Regions from separate parts of the Streptomyces sp. NPDC051207 genome, predicted to be linked through region 3. Evidence: riboswitches for the same ligand, from Rfam matches in the RefSeq annotation. Region 3 holds a riboswitch; each other region holds the start of a gene.

Region 1 (10,462 bases), on a different contig from region 3:
CCAGGCCGGGCACGGCGGCCGACGGCGGCGGCACGTCCTCGTGCAGGTGCTTGTAGAGCACGGTCGCGGGGGAGTCGCCGTGGTGCGGCTTGTCGCCGGTCAGCATCTCGTAGAGGACGACACCGCACGCGTACACGTCGACGCGCGGGTCCGCGGTGCCGCTCTCGATCTGCTCCGGCGCGAGATACGCGACCGTGCCGAGCACCGTCCCGGTGGTGTTCGTCACCGTGTCCACGGCCCGTACCAGGCCGAAGTCGGCGACCTTGACCCGGCCGTCGTCCCCGATCAGGACGTTCTCCGGCTTCATGTCGCGGTGCACGAACCCGGCACGGTGGGCGGCGCCCAGCGCGGCCAGCACCGGCTCCAGGATGTCCAGCGCGGCCCGCGGCTGCAGCGCGCCGCGCTCGCGCAGCACGTCACGCAGGGTGCAGCCCGCCACGTACTCCATGGCGAGGTAGACGTACGGACCCTCGGTGCCCTGGTCGAAGACCTGCACCACGTTCGGGTGGGCCAGGCGCGCCACCGACTTCGCCTCGCGGATGAACCGCTCGACGAACGCCCCGTCGGCCGCGAGCGCCGGATGCATCACCTTGAGCGCGAGAACGCGGTCCAGGCGGGTGTCCACGGCCCGGTAGACCGTGGCCATCCCGCCGACCGCGATCCGCGCCTCGACGCGGTACCGCCCGTCGAGCAGCTGCCCGACCAGAGGGTCCTGAAGGGTCGTGTCCACGCAGGTGAGTGTACGAGCCGTCACTGACACCGACGTCCGCGCCGGAGCACTGCAGCCGACCTGTGACGCTTCGCACCGCGGGGACGCACCCGGGCCGGTCAGAACGCGGGGCGCTCCGGGTCCAGCACCGCCCGGCCCTGCGCGGGGGACGACGCCTCGGCGAAGTGGCGCCGGGGAATGCGCCCCGCGCGGTACGCCAGCCGCCCCGCCTCCACGGCACACCGCATGCCGGCGGCCATCAGTACCGGCTCCTGGGCGCGCGTGACCGCCGAGGCGAGCATCACCCCGGCACAGCCCAGCTCCATCGCCAGCGCCACGTCGGACGCCGTGCCCGCCCCCGCGTCCAGGATCACCGGCACGCGCGCGTGCTCCACGATCAGCTGGAAGTTGTGCGGGTTGCGGATCCCGAGCCCGGACCCGATGGGCGAGCCGAGCGGCATCACGGCCGCGCAGCCGACGTCCTCCAGCTTCCGTGCCAGCACCGGGTCGTCGTTCGTGTACGGCAGCACGGTGAACCCGTCGTCCACCAGCGTCTCCGCCGCCTCCAGCAGCTCGATCGGGTCCGGCAGCAGGGTCCGCTCGTCGGCGATGACCTCCAGCTTGATCAGATCCGTGCCGAGCGCCTCCCGGGCCAGGCGCGCGGTCAGCACCGCCTCGCCGGCCGTGAAGCAGCCCGCCGTGTTCGGCAGCACCCGGATGCCGAGCTTGTCCAGCACCGACAGCACGGACCCGTGCACCGACGGGTCCACCCGCCGCATCGCGACGGTCGTGAGTTCCGTGCCGGAGGCCACCAGCGCGCGTTCCAGCACGTCGAGGCTGGGCGCCCCGCCGGTGCCCATGATCAGACGGGACGTGTAGGACGTACCGCCGAGGACGAAGGGGTCGTCGGCCATGGTCAGCCTCCTTGGACGGCGGTGAGGACCTCGACGCGGTCGCCCTCGGACAGGGGCGTCGACGGCCACTCGGTGCGCGGGATCACGGTTTCGTTGAGGGCGGCGGCCACGCCGGACGGCGCCGCGGTGAGCGATGTGACGACGGTGTCGAGAGCCGTGCCGGGCAGGACCTCCCGGGGCTCCCCGTTGACGGAGATGTTCATGCGGGCTGCTCCGTGAGTGCGGTGCTGAAACGCTTCGGGGTGAAGGGGCGGGCCTCCTCGGGCAGGTCCCCGGTGGCCAGCGCGTGCGCCATGGCGTCGCCGGTGACCGGGGTGAGGAGCACGCCGTTGCGGTAGTGCCCGGTGGCCAGCAGCAGTCCGGGCAGCTCGGTCGGGCCGAGCAGCGGCGCGTTGTCCGGGGAGCCGGGCCGCAGCCCGGCCCGGGTCTCGGTCAGGGGCAGCTCGGTGATGCCGGGCACCAGCTCGTGCGCGTCGCGCAGCAGCTCGTAGACGCCGCCCGCGGTGACCGTGGTGTCCCAGCCCAGTTCCTCGCTGGTCGCGCCGATCACCAGCTCGCCGTTCTCGCGGGGCACCAGGTACACGTGGCTGCCGCGCACGATGGCGCGCACGGTACGGCTCAGGAACGGCGCGTACCGTGGCGGCACGGTCAGCCGCACGACCTGCCCCTTCACGGGCCGCACCGGTGGCAGCACGGCCTTCGGCACCCCGGCGAGCCGCCCGCTGAGGCTGCCCGCGGCGAGCACGGTCTGCCCGGCGGTCAGCTCCGTGCCGTCGGCGGTGACGACGCCCGTGGCCCGGTCGCCGAGGACCATGAGCCGCTCGGCCCACTGCCGGTGGAAGGCGACCCCGGCCTGTTCGCAGGCGGCCACGAGCGCGCGGGCCAGGCGCCGCGGGTCGACCTGGTGGTCGCCGTCGACCCGCAGGCCGCCGCGCACCCCGGGCGCGAGCATCGGCTCCAGGCGCCGGCAGTCCCGCCCGGACAGCCACTCCGACTCCAGCCCCGACTGCCGCTGGAGGATGTGCAGTTCCCGCAGGTGGGCGCGGTCGTCGGCGTCCAGGGCGACGGCGAGCGTGCCGCAGCGGCGGTGGCCGGGGTCGTGCCCGGTGAGGTCGGTGAGCTCCGCCACGAAGTCCGGGTAGCGGCGGGCCGACGCGAGGTTGAGCGCGAGCAGGGTCTGCTCGCCGTAGTGCAGTTCCGTGACGGCGGCCAGCATCCCGGCGGCCACCTGGGCGGCTCCGCCGCCGGGCTCGGGATCGACGACGGCCGTGGCGAATCCGCGCTGCGCGGACCGCCAGGCCGTCACCAGGCCGATGATTCCGCCCCCGACGACGAGGACGTCTGGTGTGCGCGTGGGCGACATGGGCGTCCAGCCCCTCCCTTCGCCGGCATGACCCGGATCAGGTTCGTACGGTCGGAGGCCGCCAGCCTCCCTCTCAGCCCGGTGCGTCCGGGCTCCCGCGAGTGCTTTACGTCGGTCACCCTAGCCCTCGCGGGTCGCGCCGGGTAAGGGAGCCTCCGCCGCGCCACGCGCGCGTGGACGAGAGCCGGGGGTCGCGGGAGGACGGCGGGACCGGCGTTGTGGAGCAGGTCACGCGGCACGACCGCTGACTGACAATCTGTCAGTTGTCTATGGTGATCAGGTGAGCGAGCAGACGCAGGACCGGGCAGGGGACGCGCCACGCCGCGTGGTCGTCGTGGGCGCGGGCATGGCCGGCGTGCAGACCGCCGTCGCCCTGCGCGAACAGGGCTTCACCGGCACCGTGACCGTGATCGGCGCCGAACCCCACCAGCCCTACGACCGGCCCCCGCTGTCCAAGGCCGTCCTGCTCGGCACGGCCGAGGGCTCCGCCTTCGACATCGACTTCGAGGCGCTCGGCATCGAACTGCGGCTCGGCCGCGAGGTGCTGGGCGTCCGCCCCGCCGACCACGCGCTCGACACCGCCGAGGGGCCGGTGCCGTACGACGTCCTCGTGCTGGCCACCGGCGCCGAACCGATTCCCCTGCCGGGCGCCGAAGGCGTGCCCGGCGTGCATCTGCTGCGCACCCTGGACGACGCCGAACGGCTGCGGCCCGTGCTCGCCCGCCAGCACGACATCGTGGTCGTCGGCGCCGGCTGGATCGGCGCCGAGTTCGCCACGGCGGCGCGCGAGGCGGGCTGCGCGGTGACCGTGGTCGAGGCGGCGGACCGGCCGCTCGCGGGCGCGCTGCCCTCCGAGGTGGCGGAGCCGATGGCCACCTGGTACGCCGACGCGGGTGCCGTCCTGCGCACGCACACACGCGTGGAGCGCGTCGAACCCGGCGCGGTGATCCTGGACGACGGCTCGCGCATCCCGGCCGGCGCGGTCGTCGTCGGCATCGGCGCCCGCCCCGCCACGGCCTGGCTCGCCGGCTCAGGCATCGCCCTGGGCGCGTGGGGCGAGGTGGTCGCCGACGCGCGGCTGCGCACCTCGGCGCCGGACGTCCACGCGGTCGGCGACTGCGCCTCCTTCCCGTCCGGGCGGTACGGCGAGCGGCTGCTGGTGCACCACTGGGACAACGCGCTCCAGGGCCCGCGCACGGTGGCCCGCAACATCGTCGGCGGGGCGAGCGGCGAGGCCGCCGCCGTGTACGACCCGGTGCCGTACTTCTGGTCCGAGCAGTTCGGGCGCTTCGTGCAGTACGCCGGCCATCACACGGCCGCCGACACCGTCCTGTGGCGCGGTGACCCGTCCGGACCGGCCTGGACGGTCTGCTGGCTGCGCGAGGACCGCCTGGTCGCCCTGCTCGCGGTGGGACGGCCGAGGGACCTGGCGCAGGCCCGGCGGCTGATCGAGGCGGGCGCCACGATGGACCCACGGCTGCTGGCGGACCCGACGCGGCCGTTGAAGACGGCGACGGCCTGACGGCCCTCAAGGGGGCGACGGTCCGGCACCCGCGTGGCCTCCGGAGGGTGGCCCTTACCCGCCCGGACTCGGGGAGGACGGCGGCCCGGACCCGCGCGGCCTCGGGGTGGACAACGGCCCGGACTCACGCGGCTCCGGGACGGCAACGCCCGGCACCTGTGCCACACCCCCCGTACACGGCCCGTGCACACGCCGACGCGGGGGGCTCCGACTTCCGACTGTCAGTGGCAGATGGCAGGCTTGTTTCCGTGACCGAGATTGACGCAAAGATCGATGCTCTCGTCCCCGCCTGGCTCACCCTCCCCGACATCGCCGAAAAGCTCGGCGTCGAGGTGACGCGTGTGCGGCAGCTGGTCAAGGACGGCCAGCTCATCGCCGTGCGCCGTGGTGAGAACCGCGCGCTGCACGTCCCCGCCGCCTTCATCGACGGGGACAAGGTCGTCAAGGGCCTGTCCGGAACCCTGACGCTCCTGCGGGACGACGGTTTCACGGACGAAGAGATGCTGGAATGGCTCTTCACCCCCGACGACAGCCTGCCCGGCACGCCCGCGCAGGCCCTGAGCGAGAATCGCGGCACGGAGGTGAAGCGCCGCGCCCAGGCGCTCGCCGTCTGACCTGAGCCCGACCCGACACACCGTCCGGCGTACGGGCCGGAACCCACCGGGGTCCCGGCCACAGCCCAGCACGGCCCGTCCCGGGACGATCCGGCCCGTACGCCACCGACATCCGCACGGCCACCGGCGCGGACCGGCCCGCGCACCGCACCGACATCCGTGCGCGTCACAGGCATCCGTGCGCCACCGACGGCACACATGCCGCGCACCGAACCCGGGGGGAACCACGTATGCCCGACACCGCCCTCAGTACCGACACCGCACGCGCCGCGCTCGCCGACGCCCGTGTCTACCTCTGCACGGACGCCCGCAAGCGCCAGGGCGACCTGCCCGAGTTCCTGGACGCGGTCCTGGCCGGCGGGGTCGACATCGTGCAGCTGCGCGACAAGGGCATGGAGGCCGCCGAGGAGCTGGAGCACCTGAAGGTCTTCGCCGACGCCTGCGCCCGGCACGGCAAGCTCCTCGCGGTCAACGACCGCGCGGACGTCGCCCACGCCGCCCGCGCCGGCGTCCTCCACCTCGGCCAGGGCGACCTCCCGGTCCCCGCCGCCCGCGCGATCCTCGGCGACGGCGTCCTGATCGGCCGCTCCACGCACGCCGAGTCCGAGGCCGCGGCAGCCGCCGCCCAGGACGGCGTGGACTACTTCTGCACCGGCCCCTGCTGGCCCACCCCCACCAAGCCCGGCCGCCACGCCCCGGGCCTCGACCTGGTGCGGTACACGGCCTCCCTCGGCACCGACCGCCCCTGGTTCGCCATCGGCGGCATCGACCTCGGCACCCTCGACCAGGTGCTGGAGGCGGGCGCCCGACGGGTCGTCGTCGTCCGGGCGATCACCGAGGCGGACGACCCGGGCGCGGCGGCGGCGGAGTTCGCCGAGCGGCTGCGTAAGGCGTAGGCGGACCCCGAGGGCCCGCGCCCGCCAGGTGGACCTGCGGACCCCGTGCGGGCCCTGATGTCCAAGGGATGGACAAGAGGTGGACAATTCGGGCAAATTTCCAGCATCCGGTTGGGGGACCGGCACCGCCTGACTAACCTGCGGGTATGGCCCTCGGAACCGCATCCACCAGGACGGATCGCGCACGGACAGTGCGCGACATGCTCGCCGGCGGCAAGACGACGTACTCCTTCGAGTTCTCCGCGCCGAAGACGCCCAAGGGCGAGCGGAACCTGTGGAACGCGCTGCGCAGGGTCGAGGCGGTCGCGCCCGACTTCGTCTCCGTGACCTACGGTGCCGGCGGCTCGACGCGCGCCGGCACGGTCAAGGAGACCCAGCAGATCGTCGCCGACACCACGCTCACCCCGGTCGCCCACCTCACCGCGGTGAACCACTCCGTCGCCGAACTGCGCAACATCATCGGCCAGTACGCCGACGCAGGCATCCGCAACATGCTCGCGGTGCGCGGCGACCCGCCCGGCGACCCGATGGGCGAGTGGGTCCCGCACCCGCAGGGCCTGACCTACGCGGCCGAACTCGTCCGGCTCATCAAGGAGTCGGGCGACTTCTGTGTGGGCGTCGCGGCCTTCCCGGAGATGCACCCGCGCTCCGCCGACTGGGACACCGACGTCGCGCACTTCGTCGACAAGTGCCGGGCCGGCGCGGACTACGCGATCACCCAGATGTTCTTCCAGCCGGAGTCCTATCTGCGGCTGCGTGACCGAGTCGACATGGCCGGCTGCGACACCCCCGTCATCCCCGAGGTCATGCCCGTGACCAGCGTGCGGATGCTGGAGCGGCTGCCCAAGCTGAGCAACGCCTCGTTCCCCGACGCCCTGAAAGAGCGGATCCTCACAGCACAGGACGATCCGGCGGCTGTACGCTCCATTGGCATCGAGTTCGCCACGGAGTTCTGCGCGCGGCTGCTGGCCGAGGGTGTTCCCGGCCTGCACTTCATCACGCTGAACAACTCCACGGCCACGCTGGAAATCTACGAGAACCTGGGCCTGCACCACCCGCCGCGGGCCTAGACCGGCCGCACGGGTTTACGACACACTGCGTAGCGGTCACTGGGAGAGGGGCGTACATGGGCTGGACGGTCCTCTACATCGCGTTCGGCATCGTCGCGCTGTGGCTGCTCGGCGAGGTGCTGCTGCAGTACAAGGCGCGCCTGCGCTGGCGGCTGCTGGCCTTCGCCGGGTTCCTCGGTGTCGTCGTCGGTGTACTCATTCCGTCCGTCGTCGTCATCGGACTGGGCGCCGCCGCCTTCGCGGTCGGCCAGACCTACGTCACGCTGTCGTTCCGGCGTGGCTTCGCGGCCGGCTGGGCGGTCAACGCGCCCGCCCTGAGCAGCAAGTCCCGCCGCTACGACCGCGACCGCCAGAAGCCCTCCCGGGACGACTCGGGACCCGAGTCCGACGGGAGCGGCTACGACACCGGGCGCACACACCGTGACGACGGGCTGTCCTCCGGGCAGGACGCCTACGACCGCGACGACGTCTTCACGCCGGCCCGTCCCCCTGCCGATCCGGCCGCCGCCGAGACCACCGCGGTCTACGAACCGCAGCCGCTGCCCGACGACACCGGCTCCTACGGCACGTACGGCGACACCGGCTACCCCCAGGGCGACCCGCAGCACGCGGACGCCGCCCAGGGCGCCGACCAGAACTACGCCTACGGCCACCCCACCGGCTACGACCAGAACTACGGCTACGACACCACGGGCCAGCAGCAGTACGCCGCCTACTCCGACCCGTACATCGGCACGCAGACCTACGGCGGCGCCCCGTACGACCCGTCGGGCTACGGCCAGCAGGCGTACGGGCAGCAGGGCTACGGCCAGGACCCGTACGCCTCGGGTTACGGCGGCGAGACCCCGCCCGGCGGCGTGTGGGTGCCGCAGCAGCGCAGCACCGACGACCCCTACGGCGGGGAACTGCCGCCCGAGCAGCCCTACCCGTACCAGGGCGAGCAGCCGCAGCAGCCGATGCCCGGCACGGGGTACGACGAGCAGTACCGCTACTGAGCGGCACGGCTCCCGCGCGGCACGGCTCCTGAGCGGCGCCGCCCGCGCTCGCCAGGCGCCGCCCCGGTCACTGCGAGCCGCGGAACTCCGGTCCCTCCACGATCAGCCCGGCCACCAGCGCGCCCGACATGCCCGCGTGCGGCAGCCCGCCGCCAGGGTGGGCCCAGCCGCCGACGGTGAACAGGCCCGGTACGAGGGTGCTGTTCGACGGATGCAGCAGCCGACCGCCGGCCGCGGCCAGCGCGGGCGCGGGCACCGCACCGGCGCCGGTTTCCGCGGCGATGTCGGTCGGCGTGCGCACCTCGCGCCACAGGATCCGGTCGCGCAGGCCGGGAACGGCCCGCTCGGCGGCGGCGATCATGCGGGCGGCGTGCTGTTCGAGGACGTCGGACCCGGCCCGGCCCCACTCGCCGGGCAGGGCGGGCACGGTCGATGTCAGGGTCACCGCCTCGTGACCGGCGTCCGGGACCAGCTCGGGGTCGTCGGGCCGCAGGACCGTCACCGTGGGCGGTACGACCGCGCCGGGCGGCGTGCCGAACAGCGCGTCCAGCTCCGCGTCCCGGTCCGCCGCGTGCACCACCGTGCGGTGCGCCGCCCCCGCCGGCCGCGCCCCGCGCAGCGCCAGCAGCACCGTGAGCCGGCTCGCCGTCCCGCGCTGCGGCGGGACCCCGGCGTCCCCGCGCACCGCCGACTGCCCGGCGAGCCGGTCCAGCACGCCCGGCGCGACACCGGCGACCACGACATCGGCCTCCGCCACCTCCTGCCCGGCCAGCTCCACGCCCGCCGCCCGGCCGTCCTTCTCCACGATCGCGGTCACCTCGGCGCCGAAGCGGAACTCCACCCGGCGGGCCACGCACCGGTCGTGCACCGCGCGGGCCAGCTCCCGCAGCCCACCGCGCACGTACCACATGCCGAAGGCGTGCTCCATGTACGGCAGCACGGCCGCGCTCGCCGGCGTGACCCGCGGGTCCAGGCCGTACGCGAGAGCGTGACTGTCCAGCAGTGCGGCCAGCCGCGCGTCCCGCAGCTCCCACGCGCCCACCTCGGCGAGCGTGCCGGCCCGGCGGGTGCGCAGCAGCCGCTTGTGCGGGACCGCCGGATACGGCTCCCGCTCGGCCAGCACCTGCCAGTTGGGCCACAGCGGCTCCTCCAGCAGGGGCCGGCGCGTGCGGTCCCAGGCCTCGCGGGCGCGCACCAGGAAGTCGCCCCAGCGGCGGCCCGCGCCCCCGCCCAGCGCCTCGTCCAGGGCCGCGACGACGCCCGCGCGTGAGGCGTTCGGCAGCGAGACCTCCGTGCCGTCCGCGAAGACGTGCCGCGAGGAGGGGTCGACCTGGACCAGATCGACGCAGGCCTCCAGCGGCTCCCTGCCGGTCTTGACGAACAGGTCGCGCCACACGGCGGGCAGCGGCAGCAGCCCCGGGCCCGTGTCGAAGCGGAAGCCGTCCCGTGCCACGCGGCGCAGCGCTCCGCCGTACGTCTGCGTCCGCTCGTACACCGTCACCCGGTGGCCCGCGACGGCCAGCCGGGCGGCGGCAGCCATCGCGCCCATCCCGGCGCCGATCACCGCAATCCGTGCCATGCCAGCGACTTTATCCGCCCCCACTGACAGTCCCGCCGCGCACCCGTGAGCAGCGGCTTTCGACTGTCGGCTGTGCGGGCCGACGTCCGGGTAGTACCGGCGCGGACGCGATCCGCGCCAGGGGCGGCGCGGGCCGGTGGGGGCGGGTGCGCAGGCGTGAGTAGGTGTACCTAGATCGGCAGATGAGTACGCGCGCGGATGGGGGCCGGCCCGCTCGAACGAGAGAGTGGAGGCACGGAGAAGGGGCGCGGCACCGGAACCGGCGACACGGGGCGCCGGAACGGTGCGGCCCTCGATCCGCTCCTTCCGCCGACCGGCGGTCGGCGGGAGTGAGGCAGGGGGAGACCCGGGGGCGACCGGAAACGGGGGCCGACGGGGGGACGTACGGGGGAACAGGGGAAGCGCCGGTCGGCCGGTGGCCCGCGGGGGACGCGGCCATGGCGGACCGGCGCTTCTTCGCACGCCACAGCCGCCCGACGGCAGCCGCGCAGCACCCGCGTCGCCCGCTCGGCAGCACCCGCGCCGGCTGCTCGCGCCGGCCGCTCACCCCGTGCGCGTGACGGCGCCCGCGCCGCCCCCTCACCCCCGCCCGCTCACCCGCCCCTGCAACAGCCGGGACAGTGCCGCGTGCACGTCGTCCAGGGAGCGCTCCGGCTGGAAGGCCTGCCAGTCGAGTGCGGCCACCAGCACCATGCCGACCAGCGCCGCCGCCGTCAGCGGCACGTCGATCTCCTCGCTGAACTCGCCGGCCGCCACGCCCTCCCGCAGCACGTCCTCGACGACCGCGACGGCCTGCTGAC
Region 2 (10,462 bases), on a different contig from region 3:
GAAGCGTTCCAGCTCCGCCCGCCGCACCACCGTGCCCGTCGGGTTGTTGGGGTTGCACACGAAGATCAGCCGGGTCCGGTCGGTGACCGCGTCCGCCATCGCCTCCAAATCGTGCACGTCACCGGGCGTCAGCGGCACCTGCACCGAGGTGGCACCACTGACCTGCGTGATGATCGGGTACGCCTCGAACGACCGCCAGGCGTAGATCACCTCGTCGCCGGGGCCCGAGGTCGCCTGGATCAGCTGCTGTGCGACGCCGACCGAGCCGGTGCCGGTGGCCAGGTGGGAGGCGGGCACCCCGAACCGCTCGGCCAGCTCGTTCATCAGACCCGTACAGGCCATGTCCGGGTAGCGGTTGAAGGACCCGGCCGCCGCCGTGACGCTCTCCAGCACACCCGGAAGCGGCGGATAGGGGTTCTCGTTGGAGGACAGCTTGTAGGCCACCGGACCGCCCGCGGCGGCCGGCCTGCCCGGCTTGTAGGTCGGGATCCCCTCCAGCTCGGCGCGCAGCTTGGGGCTCGTCTCGCTCACCGCAGTCCTCCTCATGACCACCGGCATCCAATACTCCTCACCTTATGAGGATTCGGCGCCGCTGCGTATAGGGGCGGCACACGGGCGGGGACGCCGTGCCCCAGAGGTCTCGCTGGTCACACCGGCATCAGGGGCAACACCACTCGAAGAGGGACGAAACGAGGGGCGCGCCCCACATATATCTATGCGCCGGTAGTTCACGCCGTGGCGCGCATCACCCGTGAAGGTGAGTTGAGACCTCTTCGCAACATCGAGGGCTGTGCAGGCCTGTGCACGCCAACAAGTCAGGTATCGGCATCAGATCGGCCAAGGGTCTTACTTTCGCAGGCAGTTGGACCCTTCGAGCCATGCAGAAACGTGCCTGTCAACCCGTGCATATGCGTCCGCACTACCCCACCGCAAGAGCCCTACTATCGGCTCGCCATGACAGCAGCAGGGAAGCACCAGGTGAGCCGCGCGGAAACCTCACGTCGAGGCAGCCGGCCGGGCCGGGCGGGCATCAGGGACGTGGCCGCCGCCGCCGGAGTCTCCATCACGACCGTCTCCGACGCCCTCAACGGCAAGGGGCGGCTCCCGGACGCCACCCGCCGTCACGTCCGTGAGGTCGCCGACCGGCTGGGCTACCGCCCCTCGGCCGCCGCCAGAACGCTCCGTACCGGCAAGTCGGGACTCATCGGCCTGACCGTGACCACGTACGGGGATGAACCTTTCACCTTCACCGAATTCGCGTACTTCGCCGAGATGGCCCGCGCCGCCACATCCGCCGCGCTCGCCCGCGGATACGCCCTGGTCATCCTCCCGGCGACCTCGCGCCACGACGTGTGGTCGAACGTCGCCCTGGACGGCACGGTCGTCATCGACCCCTCCGACCAGGACCCGGTGGTCAGCGAACTCGTCCGGCAGGGCTTACCCGTGGTGTCCGACGGCCGCCCGGCCGGCTCGCTGCCGGTCACCGCCTGGGTGGACAACGACCACGAGGCCGCGGTCCTCGGCATTCTCGACCACCTCGCCGACGCCGGAGCACGCCGCATCGGCCTGCTCACCGGCACCACGACCGACACGTACACCCACCTGTCCACGACCGCCTACCTGCGCTGGTGCGAACGCGTCGGCCAGGACCCCGTCTACGAGGCCTACCCGGCGCACGACCCCTGCGCGGGCGCGATGGCCGCCGACCGGCTGCTCGCCCGCCCCGACCGGCCCGACGCCGTCTACGGCCTGTTCGACCCGAACGGCACCGACCTCCTCGCCGCCGCCCGCCGTTACGGACTGCGCGTCCCGGACGACCTCCTGCTGGTCTGCTGCAGCGAGTCCACCGTGTACGCCAACACCGACCCGCCCGTCACCACGCTCTCCCTGAAGCCCCGTCGCATCGGCACCGCGGTGGTCCAGTTGCTCATCGACGCCATCGAAGGGCTCGACTCGGACCAGCCGGTCGAGCAGGTGATACCGACGGAGTTGATCGTGCGTACCTCGTCCCAGCGACGCTCGCCGCGCACGACCGTCAGCCCGCCACGGTCGCCCGAGGAGAAGTAGAACCGCGTCGGCACCGGTCACAGCCGGCCGAACCCCGGCGCAATCGGGGCGAAAGCCGCAGTGAACTGGAGTCTTGCTCCGATTCACCACCCCTGGGTCATCACATGGCGCGATCCGCATTCCTATGATGGGCCCACGACACCGCGGGCCGCTGCGACCAGGCAGTCCGAAGCGGTGCAGATGCGGCGCGATGGTGGAGGGTTCGATGACTCAGGGGGCCGGTCAGGGACCCGAGGTGGAGCGGACGGCGACGCTGCGCGACTTCCGCGTCCCGGCGTACGTCCACGAGACCGCTCCGTACGCCCACGGCTCGCAGCCGGTTCCGTTCACCGGCTCCGCCGAGGAGCAGGTGGAGTTCCCGGACTCGTACACGCCCACGCAGCGCGATCTGCCCGTCATCAACCGGGGCGACACCGTCCAGGTGACCCTCGACCCCTCGGCCGTGCCCGCGCCCGCGCCGCAGCCGGCGGACGGCCCGGGGCCGCTGTTCGTCGTCGGCGACGTGCACGGCTACCTCGACGAACTGATGGCCGCCCTCCAGCACAAGGGCCTCATCGACTCCGCCGGCCGCTGGTGCGCCGGCACCGCCCGGCTGTGGTTCCTCGGCGACTTCACCGACCGCGGCCCGGACGGCATCGGCGTCATCGACCTCGTGATGCGGCTGTCCGCCGAGGCCGCCGCGGCCGGCGGCTACTGCAAAGCGCTGCTGGGCAACCACGAACTGCTGCTGCTCGGCGCCAAGCGGTTCGGCGACACCCCCGTCAACTCCGGCGCGGGCACGGCCACCTTCCAGGCCGCCTGGCTGCTCAACGGCGGGCAGAAGACCGACATGGACCGCCTCCAGGACCACCACCTGCAGTGGATGGCCCGGCTCGACGCCATGGAGGAGGTCGACGGGCACCTGCTCGTGCACTCCGACACCACCGCCTACCTCGACTACGGCGCCTCCATCGAGGAGGTCAACGACACCGTCCGCGAGACGATCACGCGCAACGACGCGGAGGAGGTGTGGGACCTGTTCCGCAAGTTCACCAAGCGCTTCTCCTTCCGCGACGAAGGCGGCTCCGCCGCCGTTCGCTCACTGCTCGACACATACGGCGGCACCCGCGTCGTACACGGCCACAGCCCCATTCCCTATCTGCTCGGCGACGTCGGCTCCGAGGACGGCGAGGAGAACACCGGCCCGGTCGTCGACGGACCGCACGTCTACGCCGACGGACTCGCCATCGCCATGGACGGCGGAGTGACCATGGCCGGGAAACTGCTGGTCCAGCAACTTCCCCTGGATATCTGAGCGTCCGCCGGGCAGACGTCCGGCACGACGGACCGGCGGGGCGACCGCGCAGGCCAGGACCCAATTTCTGGAAACCCCCTGTCACCGCGCGCCGTCACCGCTCTACCATCGGCTTATCCGTAGCAGGCTCCCCTCCGTTTCTGCCCGACGGCTCGTTGGCATGCGAGCCCCAAGCCCTACGGAGAATCGGGGGATGCAGATGAACAGCGTTCCGCAGCACCTGCCGAACGAGGACCGCCAGGACTACGAGCGGCTCCTCGACGAGGCGCTGCGCTCCGCACCACACCGCCCGGAACTGGCCGCTGTGGGACAGCGGCTCAACCCGGAACAGCTGCGCACCATGGCGCTGGGCGCCACCGCGTTCATCACGGCGGCCGCGGCGACCGAATACCAGCACTACGTCAAGGCCCGCGAGGACCTGCGCCGTCCGGCGCCGTCCGCCCCGTCGTCCGTCCACGACACCGGCTCCGCGGAGCGGGGCTCGGCCGACGGGGCGCTCGCCACCAGCGTGGGGGAGGTCACCGGGGCCGCCGGTGCGGGCGCCGTCGCCGTCGTCGCGGTCCTGGCACCCGTCCTCGCGGGCACCGCCGCCGCGATCTTCCTGTTCGTCGGGTACATCCTGAAGATGCTCACCCCCGAGCCGGCGTTCGCCCAGACCATGGTCACCACCGGGTGGGTGTTCGGCGCGGTGGCCGCCGTCGCCATCCTGATCGCCGCCGCCGGGCTGCTGGTCACCGCCCTGCGCAACAGCCCGTCGGACGACGCCGGCCTGCACGGGGCGCTGGACGCGGAAGTGACCAGGGCCCGGGACGCCTGGCACGAGGCCCTGCTGGAGCGCGGCATACTGCCGTTCCTCCAAGAAGCCCTCGCCGACCCGGGCAGCCCGGCGACCGCACTGCACGGCACGGCCTCACCCGCACCGGTCAGCCGCATGCCCCACCTCGGCTACGACCGGCCGGGGTTCACCAGCCCCGGTGACGGCGGGGCCGGCCGGCGGCCGAGCTTCTCCAGCCCGGACTACTCGAGCCCGGACTTCGGAGGCCCGGACCACCAGCCGGAGTAACCACCGGCCGGCGCCCCTCGCAGGTCCCGCCTCCGAACCCGGAAGGGCCGGATGCGGGACCCGCTGCGGGGGCACCCCGAGGGCATCAGCGAACAACAGGCCGGACTGCCGGCTGTGCCGCGCCCTGGACGGAAGCGCCGCCGCGCCCTGGACGCAACCGCCCTCGTCAGTCCGCGATCGGCAGGTACACGCGGTTGCCCGCGGCCGCGAACTCCTTCGACTTCTGGGCCATGCCCTCCTCGATCTCGGCTTTGCGGCCGCCGTGTTCGCGCCGGATGTCCTGCGAGATCTTCATCGAGCAGAACTTCGGCCCGCACATCGAGCAGAAGTGGGCCGTCTTGGCGGGCTCGGCCGGCAGGGTCTCGTCGTGGAACTCCCGTGCCGTGTCCGGGTCGAGGGCCAGGTTGAACTGGTCCTCCCACCGGAACTCGAAACGGGCGTCGGACAGCGCGTCGTCCCACTCCTGCGCGCCCGGGTGTCCCTTGGCGAGGTCGGCCGCGTGCGCCGCGATCTTGTAGGTGATGACGCCGGTCTTGACGTCGTCCCGGTTGGGCAGGCCGAGGTGCTCCTTTGGCGTGACGTAACAGAGCATCGCCGTGCCCCACCAGGCGATCATCGCCGCACCGATGCCGGAGGTGATGTGGTCGTACGCCGGGGCGATGTCCGTGGTCAGCGGGCCGAGCGTATAGAACGGGGCTTCATCGCAGATCTCCTGCTGAAGGTCGATGTTCTCCTTGATCTTGTGCATCGGGACATGTCCCGGGCCCTCGATCATGGTCTGTACGTGGAAACGCTTCGCGATCCGGTTGAGTTCCCCGAGCGTGCGCAGTTCCGCGAACTGCGCCTCGTCGTTGGCGTCCGCGATCGAGCCCGGCCTGAGACCGTCGCCGAGGGAGTACGTGACGTCGTACGCGGCGAGGATCTCGCAGAGCTCCTCGAAGTTCTCGTACAGGAACGACTCCTTGTGGTGCGCCAGGCACCACGCGGCCATGATCGAGCCGCCGCGCGAGACGATGCCGGTCTTGCGGTTGGCCGTCAGCGGGACGTACGCCAGGCGCACACCCGCGTGGACCGTCATGTAGTCCACGCCCTGCTCGGCCTGCTCGATGACCGTGTCCTTGTAGATCTCCCAGGTCAGTTCCTCGGCCCGGCCGTCGACCTTCTCCAAAGCCTGGTAGAGCGGCACCGTGCCGATCGGGACGGGGGAGTTGCGCAGCACCCACTCGCGGGTGGTGTGGATGTTGCGGCCCGTGGAGAGGTCCATGACCGTGTCGGCGCCCCAGCGGGTCGCCCACGTCATCTTCTCGACCTCCTCCTCGATGGAGGACGTCACCGCCGAGTTCCCGATGTTGGCGTTGACCTTCACCAGGAACCGCTTGCCGATGATCATCGGCTCGATCTCCGGGTGGTTCACGTTGGCCGGCAGCACCGCCCGGCCGGCCGCGATCTCCTCGCGGACCACCTCGGGCGCAACGTTCTCCCTGATGGCCACGTACTCCATCTCGGGCGTGATCTCGCCGCGGCGGGCATACGCGAGCTGGGTGACCGCCTGGCCGTCACGGCCGCGGCGCGGCTGGCGGGGCCGGCCGGGGAAGACGGCGTCGAGGTTGCGCAGCCCTCCGCGCGGTGAGGTGTGCTTGATCCCGTCGTCCTCGGGACGGACGGGACGGCCCGCGTATTCCTCCGTGTCGCCGCGGGCGACGATCCAGTTCTCCCGCAGCGGAGGAAGCCCGCGGCGGACATCGGTGTCGACGTGCGGATCGGTGTACGGGCCGGACGTGTCGTACAGCGTGACCGACTGCCCGTTGGTGAGGTGCACCTGACGGACCGGCACCCGCAGATCGGGGCGCGAACCCTCGACGTACGCCTTGTGCCAGCCGATGGACTTCCCGGCCTCCGTACTGCTCGATTCGTCGGCCGAATCCTCGGCCTGGATCTTCGCGGAGGCAGGCGTGCGTGCGTCCTTGTTGGTCATGAGACCTACTCCCTACGCCGGCATTACCCGGTAACAGGTTCGGCGGTCGACGCAGCGGTATCCGTCTGCCGACGTTCCGTGGGGAACATCACTCGACTTCGGTGATGTTTCCCGTGAAACATCGCTGGGACGGAGGTCAGCGCCCTCTCAGCCCGGTGCTCCGAGCTCCCGCGTGTACAAAAGGTGCCTCCACGCTAGCGTCAATCCGGGCGCGGTGAACAGGGGCCCCCGTCCGTTCTTGCGATGATCGGTCGGTGACCACGATGCAGCATCCCCCGTATCCACCGTCCGAGCCTCCGCGCGGCACCGGCAGCGGTGGCGGCTCAGGTGGCAGCAGCGGCGGCCAGGGCCACGGTCGTGGATCGGGCGGGCACGGCGCGGGGGGCGGGCACGGTCACGGCCCCGGCGGTGACGGGAATGGCCACGGGCATGGGCACAGCCACGCGCACGGTCCGGCCGCCCCCGTCTCCCAGCACCTGCGCAAGGTCATCGCGGCCGTCCTCATCCCGTTCGCCGCAGCGGTGGTGGTCGGGCTCGCTGTGCTCTGGCCCGGTGGCGCCCCGCCGCACGAGCGCACCGGTGTCGGCTTCGACCGGCAGACGCAGCAGGCCACGGTCACCAACGTGGACGAGGTGAGCTGCGAGTCCGTCAACGCCTCGGGAGCCACGCCGACCGGCGACACCTCCACGGCCGAGGGCTCCTCCGCCCAGCAGCAGGCGACCGGCACCTGCAAGAAGGCGACCATCCGCATCGACACGGGCAAGGACAAGGGCCGCACGTTCATCGAGATCGTGCAGCCGGACCAGTCCCGGCAGCTGGAGCAGGGCCAGGAGGTCGTGGTCGCCTACGAGCCCTCCGCTCCCAAGGATCTCCAGTACTCGGTCACCGACGTCAACCGCAGGTTCCCGATGGCGCTGCTCGCCGGGATCTTCGCCCTCGCCGTCGTCGCCGTCGGCCGGCTGCGCGGCGTCATGGCGCTGGTCTCGCTGGCCATCAGCTTCCTGGTGCTCAACTTCTTCGTCCTGCCCGCGATTCTCCAGGGCTCGAACCCGCTGGTGGTGGCGGTCGTCGGGTCGAGCGCCATCATGCTGATCGCGCTCTACCTGTGCCACGGCCTGTCGGCCCGGACATCGGTCGCGGTGCTCGGCACCCTGATCTCGCTGCTGCTCATCGGCGTCCTCGGCTCGCTGTTCATCGGCTGGGCCGCGCTCACCGGCAACACCGACGACAACACCGGTCTCATCCACGGCCTGTATCCGACGATCGACATGAGCGGTCTGCTGCTGGCCGGCGTCATCATCGGTTCCCTCGGTGTCCTCGACGACGTGACGGTCACGCAGACGTCGGCGGTCTGGGAGCTGCACGAGGCCAACCCGTCGATGGGCTGGCGCGGGCTGTACCGCGCGGGCATCCGCATCGGGCGGGACCACATCGCGTCCGTCGTCAACACGCTCGTCCTCGCCTACGCGGGTGCCGCGCTGCCGCTGCTGCTGCTGTTCTCGATCGCGCAGAGCAGTGTGGGCACGGTCGCCAACAGCGAGCTGGTGGCCGAGGAGATCGTGCGTACGCTGGTCGGCTCCATCGGCCTGGTCGCCTCGGTGCCGGTCACCACGTGCCTCGCGGCCCTGGTGGTCTCCGCCGACCGGACGGGGAAGGGCGGCGGCCGGTCAGCAGGCGCGGCGGGTGGTCCGGCCACGGCCGCGGGGGGGCCGGCCGCGGCCCGCGGCGGTGGCCGGGGCCGACGCCGCAAGCGGTGAAGTACCGGGTCCGGTGAGACGGGCCGGGGAGACGGGGGGACGGGGGACGCGGTGAGACCTCGCGCCCGGTGTCGCGTGACGCGGGACCCGGGCCCCGGGGGCCGAATCGTTCCTGCGCACCCTCCTCCGGCGCCCGGCGAAGCGTTACGGCACCACCCGGCTGCCGTAACCGTTCAGCCGGCGCCCTGATCCGCCAGGATCCGGTCCAGCGCCTCGTCGAGATGCGCGTCGAAGTCGGCGAGCGCCCCCTCCTGGCCCAGCGGCACCAGCTTGTCGGTGCGGTCGAGGAAGGCGACCAGGGGTGCCGTGGACGAGCGGAACAGCGCCTGGTCCCCGCCCACCTGAAGCCGGATCAGCACCTCACCCAGCATGTCCGGTTCGGCCGGCGAGACCCGCACGTCCCCGTCCCCGCACGGCTGCCCCACCCCGTCGATCAGCAGCTCGCGGCCGAAGGCCCAGGTGACCGGCGCATCACCGGGCAGATGGAACGTCAGCCGGATGGCGTACGGATCACAGGTCTCGTAGCGCAGTTCCACCGGGATGCGGAAGGAGAGCTCCTCGGACACGAGAAAGCTCATCATGACCTCTGCCTGTACGGACTCGCGCATCGTCTACCCCGTCGGTTTGCCGTCGACTGGCCGGGAATGACCCCTGATTCTGGTGGAATCTTGCAGAAAGTACACAACAGATCACAAGGAGTGAGTTTTCAGATACTGATAGAGATCGACTGAGAGCTCAGAAGGCGCCCCAGTTCGTGCTGCAACCGCTGCGTGGTGGGCAGCAGCCGGTCGGCCTGATGGGCGGGCATCGAAATGGCCATCGTCGCGGCCGTGGCGGCGACGGTGATCGGGACCGCCGCGCACACGGTGCCCAGCGCGTACTCCTGCCGCTCGTAGACGGGCTCCATGCGCCGGATCCGCTCCAGGCGCCGCAGCAGGCTGTGGCTGTCCCGCACGGTGTACGGCGTGAGGGGCCGCACCGGGTAGCGCTTCAGGTGGTCGCGGCGGGCGGAGTCGTCGAGCTGGGACAGCAGGCACTGGCCGATGGCGTGGGCGTGTCCCGTCTCGCGGAAGTCGGCCCACTCTTCCACCGCCGGGGTGCCCGGGGAGTCGGAGACGCACATGACGTCGATCTCGCCGTCGCGGTACATCGCGTAGTACACGGGGACGCCGAGCATGTCCCGCCAGTGCGCGAGCGCGTCCACGATCGTGCTGCGACGTTTCTGCCGTGCTCCGCTCCGGCTCAGCCGCTCGGCGGCGGACCCGAGGAAGAACAGGCCCTTGTCGCGGCGCAGATAGCCCTCGTACACCAGCGTGCGCAGCAGGTGGTAGGTGGTGGGCAGGGCGAGACCGGTCTCGCGGGCCAGTTGCTTGGCGGGGGCGCCGTGCTCGTGTGCGGCGACCCGTTCCAGCAGGCGTACGGCGCGCTGCACGGAGCCGATGAGGGTGGCGGAGGCCGACTGTGCCGGGGCCGGTGCCGTGTCGAGCGGCGCGGAGGCCCGCGCGGGGTCCGGCTGCCGGGGGAAGGCCGGCCGGCCCGGCGGTGCCTGCGGTTGTACCAGTGCGGTGTCGACCATGGCCAAGGGTCACTCCCGTAGCGCGAGGGGGCGGCCCGTGCGGGGGAACACGGGTGGGGGTGTACGCCGCTCGCGGGGAGGTTCGTCCCCGCGTCGAGTTCCGGACTCTAACCGCCCGCCACCGCTCGCAGGCCTTCCCGCCGGAAAACTTCCCTCGCGCGAGGGAACCGGTGATTCCCGATACCGGTCACCGGCTCCCCGCGCCGCTCACCAGTCGCCGCGCGACGAGGAGCTCGCCGTGAACTTCCGTACGACGTAGATCAGTCCGCCGATCAGCGCGACGAAGACCAGCACCTTGAACAGCAGCCCGATCACGAAGCCGACGACGCTGGCGATCAGCCCGCCGAACACGACCAGGGCGACGACCGGCACCGCGACCCACTTCACCCACCACGGCAGTCCCGCGAAGATCTCTCGCATCACCCTCGTCCTCACCTCTCTGCCCGCCTGAATGCCGGGTCCCGTCGATCGGTCTGGCGCTCGAAGGGCCGACGGTCCTGCCGCCGGCCCCGTGAACTCCGGGATCCCTGGATGTCCGGGCTTCCCACACTCGATGCTAGGGCCGCGAGGTCCTCGGCGGGGGCCTCGCATCCCTTGTCTGCCCCTGACCGAACCCCTAGGGAACCCCGAGGCCGCCCTCAGCTCTCCGGGGGAGAGAACACCACCAGGACCCTCAGGTCCTCGCTGATGTGGTGGAACTTGTGGGGAACGCCGGCGGGCACGTACACCA
Region 3 (10,462 bases):
CTGGTCGGGGACCGGCGGCACCGGGCCGTCGTGGCGATCTCCGCGAGCGAGCTGGACCCCGGGGCACGGGAGAGGATCCGGGCGGCGCACGGCGCGCTGATCGCGATGATCGTCGAAGCGCTGGAGGAGCTGGGCCACGCCGAGCCGCGCCTGGCGGCCCTGCTGCTCCAAGGCGTCGTCGACGCGGCCGTACGCCGCATCGAGCTGGGAGCGGCGGAGGAGCCGGGGGTCGTGACGGAGGCGGCGGTGTCGATGGTGCTGGGAGGCGTGCGGGGGTGAGAGCGGCGTCCGGCGGGGTGCCGACGGCTCGGCGTAGCGGCTGACGTCGCGGTCGCTGTGCCGTCCCCACGCCGGCCTCGACGCCGTGCGTCCGGTGTCACTCCGGTAGAGGCACTCCCAGTACCGGGAGGAGTCTCGGTGGTGTGTTGCCCGCCAGCCACGGTGGGAGCAGGGCCAGCGGGTTCAGGTAGGTGTCTGTCGCGCGCAGGCCCCAGTGCAGGCAGGCGGGGCCGCCGCAGTGGGCGGACGGGTCCAGCGTGCCCACGATGTCGCCGGCCGCCACCTCGGTGCCCTCCCGCACCGACGGCCGCACCGGTTCGTACGTCGTGCGCAGTGGGGGTGTGCCCGTGCCCGTCAGCTCCACCGACACCACTCCGCGTCCCGCGACCCGGCCCGCGAAGGAGACCCGCCCCGGGGCCACGGCCCGTACGGGTGCGCCCGGTGGGGCCGCCAGGTCGACGCCCCGGTGGCCCCTGCCGTACGGCGTGGCGGGCGGGTCCCAGCCGCGCAGCACCACGGGGCGCAGGCCCACCGGCCAGGCCCTGCCCACGGCCGGTACTCCCGGGCCCGGTAGCCCTGGGCCTGGCGCCCCGGGCCCCGACGCGGCCGGGGCCGATGCGGTGGCCGGCACCAGCGGTCCCGGGCTGCCCGCCCGAGCCGCCCCCGCCCAAGCCGCCCCCGTCAGTGGCGCTCCCGTCAGTACCGCGGTCCCCAGCACCGCCCCCGTCAACATCCACAGCAACCCCGTACCCGGCCACCCGTATCGCCTCGTTCGCATGTCAGGAACCGTGCCGCACGTTCGGTGGTCGGCGCTCGGGCCTGTGGACAACCGCCGCGTTGTGGGTATCGGCGTCACCCGGTGGCTTCCGGGTCCCGTACACTTCTGGTGGCGATCCGGGTCACCGGGTCGACTTCGCACGCCCCGACACCGGGGCCCGGCGCGAGCCGGTGTCCAGGTGTCAGCGCCTCTCGGTCCTTCGCGGCACGGCGCACGCGGGCGTCAGGCGCGGAAGCCGTCCGGTTTCCGCGGCACAACCGAGAAACACGAGGAGAGCGGCCATGGCCGTCGTCACGATGCGGGAGCTGCTGGAGAGCGGCGTCCACTTCGGTCACCAGACCCGCCGTTGGAACCCGAAGATGAAGCGCTTCATCTTCACGGAGCGCAACGGCATCTACATCATCGACCTGCTCCAGTCGCTGTCGTACATCGACCGCGCCTACGAGTTCGTCAAGGAGACCGTCGCCCACGGCGGCACGGTCATGTTCGTCGGTACGAAGAAGCAGGCGCAGGAGGCCATCGCCGAGCAGGCGACCCGCGTCGGCATGCCGTACGTCAACCAGCGCTGGCTGGGCGGCATGCTCACCAACTTCTCGACCGTCTACAAGCGTCTGCAGCGCCTCAAGGAGCTTGAGCAGATCGACTTCGAGGACGTGGCCGCCTCCGGCCTCACCAAGAAGGAGCTGCTCGTCCTCTCCCGCGAGAAGGCCAAGCTGGAGAAGACCCTCGGCGGTATCCGCGAGATGCAGAAGGTGCCCAGCGCCGTCTGGATCGTGGACACCAAGAAGGAGCACATCGCGGTCGGCGAGGCCCGGAAGCTCAACATCCCGGTCGTCGCCATCCTCGACACCAACTGCGACCCCGACGAGGTCGACTACAAGATCCCGGGCAACGACGACGCGATCCGCTCCGTCACCCTGCTCACCCGCGTGATCGCGGACGCCGTCGCCGAGGGCCTCATCGCCCGTTCCGGCGTGGCGACCGAGGGCAAGGGCGAGAAGGCCGCGGGCGAGCCGCTCGCCGAGTGGGAGCGCGACCTGCTCGAGGGCGACAAGAAGGCCGACGAGGCCCCGGCCGCCGAGGCCGCCCCCGCCGCCGAGGCAGCGCCCGAGGCTGAGGCAGCGCCCGAGGCCGAGGCCGAGAAGCCCGCCGAGGAGCCCGCCGCCGAGGCTCCGGCCGCCGAGGCCGAGCAGGCCTGACCCGTCAGTGTCGGTGTTGACGGCGGGAGCGGGGACATGAAGTCCGCTCCCGCCGTTCACCCGTAGGTCAGCGGTGTGTCAGCGGTCCACGGTCCCCACGGATGTACCACTGGACGTGGACGGCAGACTCCGTAGATCTTCGATCTTCCAGACTTCAGAAAGACACACAGACTCATGGCGAACTACACCGCCGCCGACGTCAAGAAGCTCCGCGAGCTCACCGGCGCCGGCATGATGGACTGCAAGAAGGCGCTGGACGAGGCCGAGGGCAACGTCGAGAAGGCCGTCGAGGCGCTCCGTATCAAGGGCCAGAAGGGCGTCGCCAAGCGCGAGGGCCGCTCCGCCGAGAACGGCGCGGTCGTCTCGATCATCGCCGACGACAACTCCTCCGGCGTCCTGGTCGAGCTGAAGTGCGAGACGGACTTCGTCGCCAAGGGCGAGAAGTTCCAGTCGGTCGCCACGGCGATCGCCGAGCACGTCGCCAAGACCTCCCCGGCGGACATCGAGGCGCTGCTCGCCTCCGAGATCGAGGCCGGCAAGACCGTCCAGGCGTTCGTGGACGAGGCCAACGCCAACCTTGGCGAGAAGATCGTCCTGGACCGCTTCGCGCAGTTCTCCGACGGCTACGTCACGGCGTACATGCACCGCACGATGCCCGACCTGCCGCCGCAGATCGGTGTCCTCGTCGAGCTCGACAAGCCGAACGCGGAGGTCGCCAAGGGCGTCGCCCAGCACATCGCCGCCTTCGCGCCGAGGTACCTCTCCAAGGAGGACGTGCCGGCCGACGTCGTCGAGACCGAGCGCCGCGTCGCCGAGGAGACCACCCGCGCCGAGGGCAAGCCCGAGGCCGCCCTGCCGAAGATCGTCGAGGGTCGCCTCAACGGCTTCTTCAAGGACGCCACGCTGCTGGGCCAGCCGTACGCGCTCGACAACAAGAAGTCCGTCCAGAAGGTCCTGGACGAGGCCGGTGTCACCCTGAAGCGCTTCACGCGCATCAAGGTCGGCATCTGAGTCCGTACCGCGACCGGTACCCGGCCCCTATAGGGTCGAGTGCAGTCGGCCATGCCGCCCGCGGAAGCCATTCCGCACGCGCGTGGTGCGGGCGACAGCAGATCTGACGAGGAGGCCATTGCCGAGCATGGGATGCGAACCACGCCCCACCGGCAATGGCCTTCTTCGTATGTGCGACACGTAAAAGAGGCGAGTTCCCATGAGCACCAAGGCCCAGAAGAGCGACGACGGCAAAGTACCCGGCCGGTTTCTGCTGAAGCTGTCCGGAGAGGCCTTCTCCGGCGGCGGGGGCCTGGGGGTCGACCCCGACGTGGTGCACGCCATCGCCCGTGAGATCGCGGCGGTCGTCCGCGACGGGGCACAGATCGCGGCCGTCATCGGCGGCGGCAACTTCTTCCGCGGCGCGGAACTCCAGCAGCGCGGCATGGACCGGGCCCGCTCCGACTACATGGGCATGCTCGGCACCGTGATGAACTGCCTCGCCCTCCAGGACTTCCTGGAGAAGGAGGGCGTGGACTGCCGCGTGCAGACCGCGATCACCATGGGGCAGGTCGCCGAGCCGTACATCCCGCTGCGCGCCGTGCGCCACTTGGAGAAGGGCCGCGTGGTCATCTTCGGCGCCGGTATGGGCATGCCGTACTTCTCCACCGACACCACCGCCGCGCAGCGCGCTCTGGAGATCGACGCCGAGGCGCTGCTGATGGGCAAGAACGGTGTCGACGGGGTCTACGACTCCGACCCGAAGAAGAACCCCGACGCGGTGAAGTTCGACCACCTCGGCTACGGGGAGGTCATCACGCGCGATCTGAAGGTCGCCGACGCCACCGCGATCACGCTGTGCCGCGACAACAAGCTGCCGATCGTCGTCTTCGAGCTTCTGTCGGAGGGCAATATCGCTCGCGCCGTCAAGGGTGAGAAGATCGGCACGCTTGTGGGTGACCAAGGAAGCCGGGACTGACCGGCCGGGGGATGGACAATGTCCTGCCGGTCGGGAACCGTGCAGGAAGAAGACGCGACGCAGCCGGCCGCCGCCCCGACAAGGAACCGCAGCCGGGCCTACTCAAGACACGCAGGAGCAAGTGGTGATCGAAGAGACCCTCCTCGAGGCCGAGGAGAAGATGGAGAAGGCCGTCGTGGTCGCCAAGGAGGACTTCGCCGCGATCCGCACCGGCCGTGCGCACCCGGCGATGTTCAACAAGATCGTGGCCGACTACTACGGCGCGCCGACGCCGATCAACCAGCTGGCCTCGTTCTCCGTGCCCGAGCCGCGCATGGCCGTGGTGACCCCGTTCGACAAGAGCGCTCTGCGCAACATCGAGCAGGCGATCCGCGACTCCGACCTGGGCGTCAACCCGAGCAACGACGGCAACATCATCCGGGTGGTGTTCCCCGAGCTCACCGAGGAGCGCCGCCGCGAGTACATCAAGGTCGCCAAGAGCAAGGGTGAGGACGCCAAGGTCTCCATCCGCTCGGTGCGCCGCAAGGCCAAGGACGCCATCGACAAGCTGGTCAAGGACGGCGAGGTCGGCGAGGACGAGGGCCGCCGTGCGGAGAAGGAGCTCGACGACACCACCGCGAAGTACGTCGCGCAGGTGGACGAGCTCCTGAAGCACAAGGAAGCGGAGCTGCTCGAGGTCTGATGAACGACTCTTCCTGGGGCGCGCCGCCACAAGCCGGGTACTGGGGGCCCACCGACCGGGGCCCCGGCCAGGGATATGCCCCGGGGCATGTCCAGGGGACTGCCCCGGCGGGTCCCTCGTACGACGCGCACGACGCGCAGCAGACTCGTCCCATGCCCATCGTGCCCGACGTACCCGATCACGGCGGAGACCAGGATGACGACCGGGGGGCCGCTCGGCTGAGCGGCCCCTTGTTCCGCGACGAGACGCCGCGGGCACACCCGTACGGGGAGGTGCCGCAGAATCCGGAGCCCATGCCCGACGCCCCGCAGCCGGCGCCGAAGCCGCACAAGAAGAGCGCGGGCCGTGACCTGGGTGCCGCGATAGGGGTCGGTGTCGGGCTCGGCGTGGTGATCGTCGCGTCGCTGTTCGTCGTCAAGGCCGTGTTCGTGGGTGTCGTCGCGGTCGCCGTCGTCGTCGGGCTGTGGGAGCTGACGAAGCGGCTCGACGAGCGCAGGGGCATCAAGGCGCCGCTCGTGCCGCTGGCGGTCGGCGGCGCGGCCATGGTGGTCGCGGGCTATGTGCGCGGTGCCGAGGGCGCGTGGGTGGCGATGGCGCTGACCGCGCTGGCGGTGCTGGTCTGGCGCATGACGGAACCGCCGGAGGGCTACCTCAAGGACGTCACCGCGGGCGTCTTCGCGGCGTTCTACGTGCCGTTCCTGGCGACGTTCGTGGCGATGATGCTCACCGCCGACGACGGGTCGCTGCGGGTCCTGACGTTCCTGCTGCTGACGGTGGTCAGCGACACCGGCGCGTACGCGGTGGGCTGGCGGTTCGGCCGGCACAAGCTGGCGCCGCGCATCAGCCCCGGCAAGACCCGCGAGGGGCTGCTCGGCGCGGTGGCGTTCGCGATGGTGGCGGGCGCGCTGTGCATGCAGTACCTGATCGACGACGGCACCTGGTGGCAGGGCCTGCTGCTCGGTTTCGCGGTCGCGGCCAGCGCCACGCTGGGCGACCTCGGCGAGTCGATGATCAAGCGGGACCTCGGCATCAAGGACATGGGCACGCTGCTGCCCGGGCACGGCGGCATCATGGACCGGCTGGACTCACTGCTGCCCACCGCGCCCGTGGTGTGGCTGCTGCTGGTGCTGTTCGTGGGGTCCGGCTGACGTCTCGGTACCGCAACCGTCGGTGAAGGCTCGTCGTCCTCTGGGACGGCGAGCCTGCGTCATGAGCGCACACAACGGGGAGAGCGGGATGGGCAGACGGACGAGACCGTGCGGGGTGGCGGTGCGACAGCCGTGGGTGCGGGTGCGGAGGCGGAGGTGGAAGTACTGCAGAAGGCACCGCCAGACGCTGCTGCGCTCGGTGATGGAACTCATCGGCGACTCCTTCTGACCCGCCTGCGGGACGCCGGTCCGGCGGCCCGGCGGGCGGCCTCCGTGGATCTGCGACACTGGTACAGCCATGCCTAAGCCCGGAGAACTTACTTTCGTCGCCCCGCGCGGAGCCAAGAAGCCGCCGCGGCATCTTGCCGATCTCACGCCTGCCGAGCGCAAGGAGGCTGTTGCCGCGATCGGTGAGAAGCCGTTTCGTGCCAAGCAGCTCTCGCAGCACTACTTCGCGCGGTACGCGCACGAGCCGGAGCAGTGGACCGACATCCCGGCCGCCGCCCGGCCCAGGCTTCAGGAGGCGTTGCTCCCGGAGCTGATGACGGTCGTGCGGCATCTGTCGACCGACCAGGGGACCACCCGCAAGACGCTGTGGCGGCTGTTCGACGGGACGCTCGTCGAGTCGGTGCTCATGCGCTACCCGGACCGGGTCACCATGTGCATCAGCTCCCAGGCGGGCTGCGGGATGAACTGCCCGTTCTGCGCGACCGGGCAGGCAGGCCTCGACCGGAACCTGTCCACCGCCGAGATCGTCCACCAGATCGTGGACGGGATGCGGGCGCTCCGGGACGGTGAGGTGCCCGGCGGGCCCGCCCGGCTGTCCAACATCGTCTTCATGGGCATGGGCGAGCCGCTCGCCAACTACAGCCGCGTCGTCGGCGCCATCCGCCGGCTCACCGACCCCGAGCCGGACGGGCTCGGGCTGTCGCAGCGCGGCATCACCGTGTCGACCGTCGGTCTCGTCCCGGCGATCCACCGGTTCTCCGACGAGGGCTTCAAGTGCCGGCTCGCGATCTCGCTGCACGCCCCCGACGACGAACTGCGCGACACCCTCGTCCCCGTCAACACGCGGTGGAAGGTGCGCGAGGTCCTCGACGCCGGGTTCGCGTACGCGGAGAAGTCCGGGCGGCGGCTGTCCATCGAGTACGCGCTCATCCGGGACATCAACGACCAGGCGTGGCGTGGCGACCGGCTCGGCCGGCTGCTCAGGGGCAGGCCCGTGCACGTCAACCTGATCCCGCTGAACCCGACGCCCGGCTCCAAGTGGACCGCCTCGCGGCCCGAGGACGAGAAGGCGTTCGTCGAGGCGATCGCCGCGCACGGTGTGCCGGTGACCATCCGGGACACCCGTGGCCAGGAGATCGACGGGGCGTGTGGTCAGCTCGCCGCCACCGAGAGGTAACCTGACCAGCAGTACGAACATCTGCATATTCCGACAGGGGAGCGCCACAGCGCTGAGAGTGCGGTACCGGCCGCAGACCCTCCGAACCTCGCCCAGGTCATTCTGGGTAGGGAGATCGGTCATCACTCGAGCTGTTGCGCCCTGCCCGCGGACCCCCAGGGGTCGCGGGCAGGGCCGCGTCTCTTCCTGGTCAACCCCAGGAGGAATTTCCGTGAACATCACCATCAAGCGGCTGACGGCCGCGGTCGTCGGGCTCGGCATGGCGGGCGGCCTGGCCGCGTGCGGCTCGTCCGGAGACGACGGGGCGTCCTCCGGCGGCTCCAAGACCGTCACCCTGGTCAGCCACGACTCGTGGGCCGCCTCCAAGAGCGTCGTCGCCGCCTTCGAGAAGGAGTCCGGCTACCAGGTCAAGGTCCTCAAGGACGGCGACGCCGGCACCGCCGTCAACAAGGCGATCCTGACCAAGGACAACCCGCAGGGTGACGTCCTCTTCGGCGTCGACAACACCCTGCTCTCCCGCGCGCTCGACAACGGCCTGTTCCAGCCGTACGAGCCGAAGGACTCCGAGCGGATCGCCCCGCAGTACCGGGCCGACGAGGGCAAGCACCGCGTCACGCCCGTCGACACCGGCGACATCTGCGTCAACTACGACAAGGCCTGGTTCAGCGAGCACAAGCTGACCCCGCCCGAGACCTTCGAGGACCTGACCGAGCCGCAGTACAAGAACCTGCTGGTCACCGAGAACGCCGCCACCTCCTCGCCCGGCCTGGGCTTCCTGCTCGGCACCGCCGCCAAGTACGGCGACGACGGCTGGCCGGACTACTGGAAGAAGCTCAAGGCCAACGGCGTGAAGGTGGTCGACGGCTGGGAGCAGGCCTACAACGAGGAGTTCTCCGGCTCGGCCGGCGGCAGGAAGGCCAAGGGCGACCGGCCGCTCGTCGTGTCGTACGCGTCCTCGCCGCCCGCCGAGGTCGTCTTCGCCGACCCGAGGCCCGGCACCGCGCCGACCGGTGTCGCCGGGGGCACCTGCTTCCGGCAGGTCGAGTACGCGGGGCTGCTGAGCAACGCCAAGAACCCCGAGGGCGGCAAGGCGCTGCTGGACTTCCTGATCAGCAAGCGGTTCCAGGAGGACATGCCGTTGAACATGTTCGTGTACCCGGTGCGCGAGGACGCCGAGGTGCCCGAGGAGTTCACCAGGTTCGGGCCGCAGGCGAAGGACCCGCAGACCCTGGAGCCGGCGAAGATCGCCGGTCACCGTGACCAGTGGGTCAAGTCGTGGACCTCGCTCGTCCTGAAGTGACCGGGGCCGCCGCACGGCGACGCGGGAACGCGGCGCGGCTCGGGCTGATGGCCCTGCCCGTCGCGTTCTTCGCGGTCTTCTTCGCCTACCCGGTCGCCGCGATCGTCGCGCGCGGCCTGAAGACCGGCGAGGGCTGGCACCTCGGCCGGATCGCCGACGTGCTCCAGGAGCCCGGCGTCCGGCACGTGCTGTGGTTCACCACCTGGCAGGCGTTCGTCTCCACGGCGCTCACGCTGCTGATCGCGCTCCCCGGCGCGTACGTCTTCGCGCGCTTCGCATTCCGGGGCAAGCAGGTGCTGCGGGCACTCGTGACGGTGCCGTTCGTGCTGCCGACGGTCGTCGTCGGTACGGCGTTCCTGGCGCTCGTCGGCCGCGGCGGGCTCCTGGACGAACTGTGGGGCGTCCGGCTCGACACCACCGTGTGGGCGATCCTGCTCGCCCACGTCTTCTTCAACTACGCCGTCGTCGTACGGACCGTCGGCGGGCTGTGGGCCCAGCTCGACCCGCGGCAGGAGGAGGCCGCGCGGATGCTCGGCGCCTCGCGGCTGCGGGCCTGGCGGCAGGTCACCCTGCCCGCGCTGGCGCCCGCCGTGGCCGCCGCGGCCCTCATGGTCTTCCTGTTCACCTTCACGTCGTTCGGTGTGGTCCAGATCCTCGGCGGGCCCACCTTCTCGACGCTGGAGGTCGAGATCTACCGGCAGACGTCGGAGATCTTCGACCTGTCCACGGCGGCCGTCCTGACGATGATCCAGTTCGTGGCCCTCGGTGCCGTCCTCGCCCTGCACGCCTGGACCGTACGGCGCCGGGAGACCGCGCTGCGGCTGGTCGACGCCTCGGTGACCGCCCGCCGGCCGCACGGCGCGGGGCAGTGGGCGCTGCTCGCGGGCGTCGTGGCGACCGTCGGCGTGCTGCTCGTGCTGCCGCTCGCCGTGCTGGTGCGGCGCTCCCTGGACGCGCCGGGGCTCGGCTACTATCGGGCGCTGACCGGCGAGGACGGCGGAGTGTTCCTCGTCCCGCCGATCGAGGCCGTCGGCATCTCGCTCCAGTACGCCGTCGCCGCCACCGCCATCGCCGTGGTGATCGGCGCTCTCGCCGCCACCGCGCTGACCCGGCGGGACGCGGGGGCGTTCGTGCGGGGCTTCGACGCGCTGCTGATGCTGCCGCTCGGCGTGTCCGCCGTGACGGTCGGCTTCGGGTTCCTCATCGCGCTCGACGAGCCACCGCTCGACCTGCGGGCCTCCTGGATCCTCGTGCCGCTCGCCCAGGCGCTGGTCGGCGTCCCCTTCGTCGTACGGACCATGCTGCCCGTGCTGCGCGCGGTGGACGCCCGTCTGCGGGAGGCCGCCGCCGTGCTCGGCGCGTCGCCGTGGCGGGTGTGGCGCGAGGTGGACCTGCCGCTGGTGCGGCGGGCGCTGCTGATCGCGGCCGGGTTCGCCTTCGCGGTGTCGCTCGGCGAGTTCGGGGCGACCGTGTTCATCGCGCGGCCCGACCGTCCGACGCTGCCGGTGGCGGTGGCGCGGCTGCTGGGACGGCCCGGGGACCTCAACTACGGCCAGGCGATGGCCCTTTCGACGATTCTGATGATCGTGTGCGCCGTGGCGCTGCTGGTGCTGGAGCGGCTGCGGACCGACCGGACCGGGGAGTTCTGATGCTGCTGAGCCTGCAAGCCGCGACCGTGCGGCTCGGCGGTCGGCCCGTGCTC

What was found. A riboswitch is a leader RNA that binds a small molecule or an ion and turns the genes downstream of it on or off. The one in region 3 is predicted to bind thiamine pyrophosphate.
Region 1: another riboswitch for thiamine pyrophosphate. It lies ahead of thiO (glycine oxidase ThiO); the one in region 3 lies ahead of AB0M97_RS29685 (thiamine ABC transporter substrate-binding protein).
Region 2: another riboswitch for thiamine pyrophosphate. It lies ahead of thiC (phosphomethylpyrimidine synthase ThiC); the one in region 3 lies ahead of AB0M97_RS29685 (thiamine ABC transporter substrate-binding protein).

What each region holds. Positions count from the first base shown of each region.
Region 1 is NZ_JBFBAX010000003.1:349,580-360,041, reverse strand. It holds gene pknB (Stk1 family PASTA domain-containing Ser/Thr kinase) at 1-730, opposite strand, end outside; gene AB0M97_RS05165 (thiazole synthase) at 829-1,623, opposite strand; gene thiS (sulfur carrier protein ThiS) at 1,626-1,826, opposite strand; gene thiO (glycine oxidase ThiO) at 1,823-2,986, opposite strand; TPP riboswitch at 2,984-3,095, opposite strand; gene AB0M97_RS05150 (FAD-dependent oxidoreductase) at 3,267-4,508, shown strand; gene AB0M97_RS05145 (Rv2175c family DNA-binding protein) at 4,757-5,122, shown strand; gene thiE (thiamine phosphate synthase) at 5,353-6,018, shown strand; gene metF (methylenetetrahydrofolate reductase [NAD(P)H]) at 6,165-7,088, shown strand; gene AB0M97_RS05130 (hypothetical protein) at 7,145-8,083, shown strand; gene AB0M97_RS05125 (NAD(P)/FAD-dependent oxidoreductase) at 8,151-9,662, opposite strand; gene AB0M97_RS05120 (TetR/AcrR family transcriptional regulator) at 10,242-10,462, opposite strand, start outside.
Region 2 is NZ_JBFBAX010000034.1:40,650-51,111, forward strand. It holds gene hisC (histidinol-phosphate transaminase) at 1-531, opposite strand, end outside; gene AB0M97_RS26335 (LacI family DNA-binding transcriptional regulator) at 955-2,067, shown strand; gene AB0M97_RS26340 (metallophosphoesterase) at 2,258-3,361, shown strand; gene AB0M97_RS26345 (hypothetical protein) at 3,555-4,424, shown strand; gene thiC (phosphomethylpyrimidine synthase ThiC) at 4,591-6,399, opposite strand; TPP riboswitch at 6,392-6,581, opposite strand; gene AB0M97_RS26355 (YibE/F family protein) at 6,654-8,156, shown strand; gene AB0M97_RS26360 (SsgA family sporulation/cell division regulator) at 8,330-8,764, opposite strand; gene AB0M97_RS26365 (IclR family transcriptional regulator C-terminal domain-containing protein) at 8,863-9,738, opposite strand; gene AB0M97_RS26370 (DUF5326 family protein) at 9,940-10,152, opposite strand; gene AB0M97_RS26375 (cupin domain-containing protein) at 10,371-10,462, opposite strand, start outside.
Region 3 is NZ_JBFBAX010000053.1:1,186-11,647, reverse strand. It holds gene AB0M97_RS29725 (helix-turn-helix domain-containing protein) at 1-279, shown strand, start outside; gene AB0M97_RS29720 (M23 family metallopeptidase) at 377-1,057, opposite strand; gene rpsB (30S ribosomal protein S2) at 1,339-2,256, shown strand; gene tsf (translation elongation factor Ts) at 2,431-3,267, shown strand; gene pyrH (UMP kinase) at 3,467-4,225, shown strand; gene frr (ribosome recycling factor) at 4,350-4,907, shown strand; gene AB0M97_RS29695 (phosphatidate cytidylyltransferase) at 4,907-6,055, shown strand; gene rlmN (23S rRNA (adenine(2503)-C(2))-methyltransferase RlmN) at 6,354-7,460, shown strand; TPP riboswitch at 7,486-7,591, shown strand; gene AB0M97_RS29685 (thiamine ABC transporter substrate-binding protein) at 7,672-8,760, shown strand; gene AB0M97_RS29680 (iron ABC transporter permease) at 8,736-10,409, shown strand; gene AB0M97_RS29675 (ABC transporter ATP-binding protein) at 10,409-10,462, shown strand, end outside.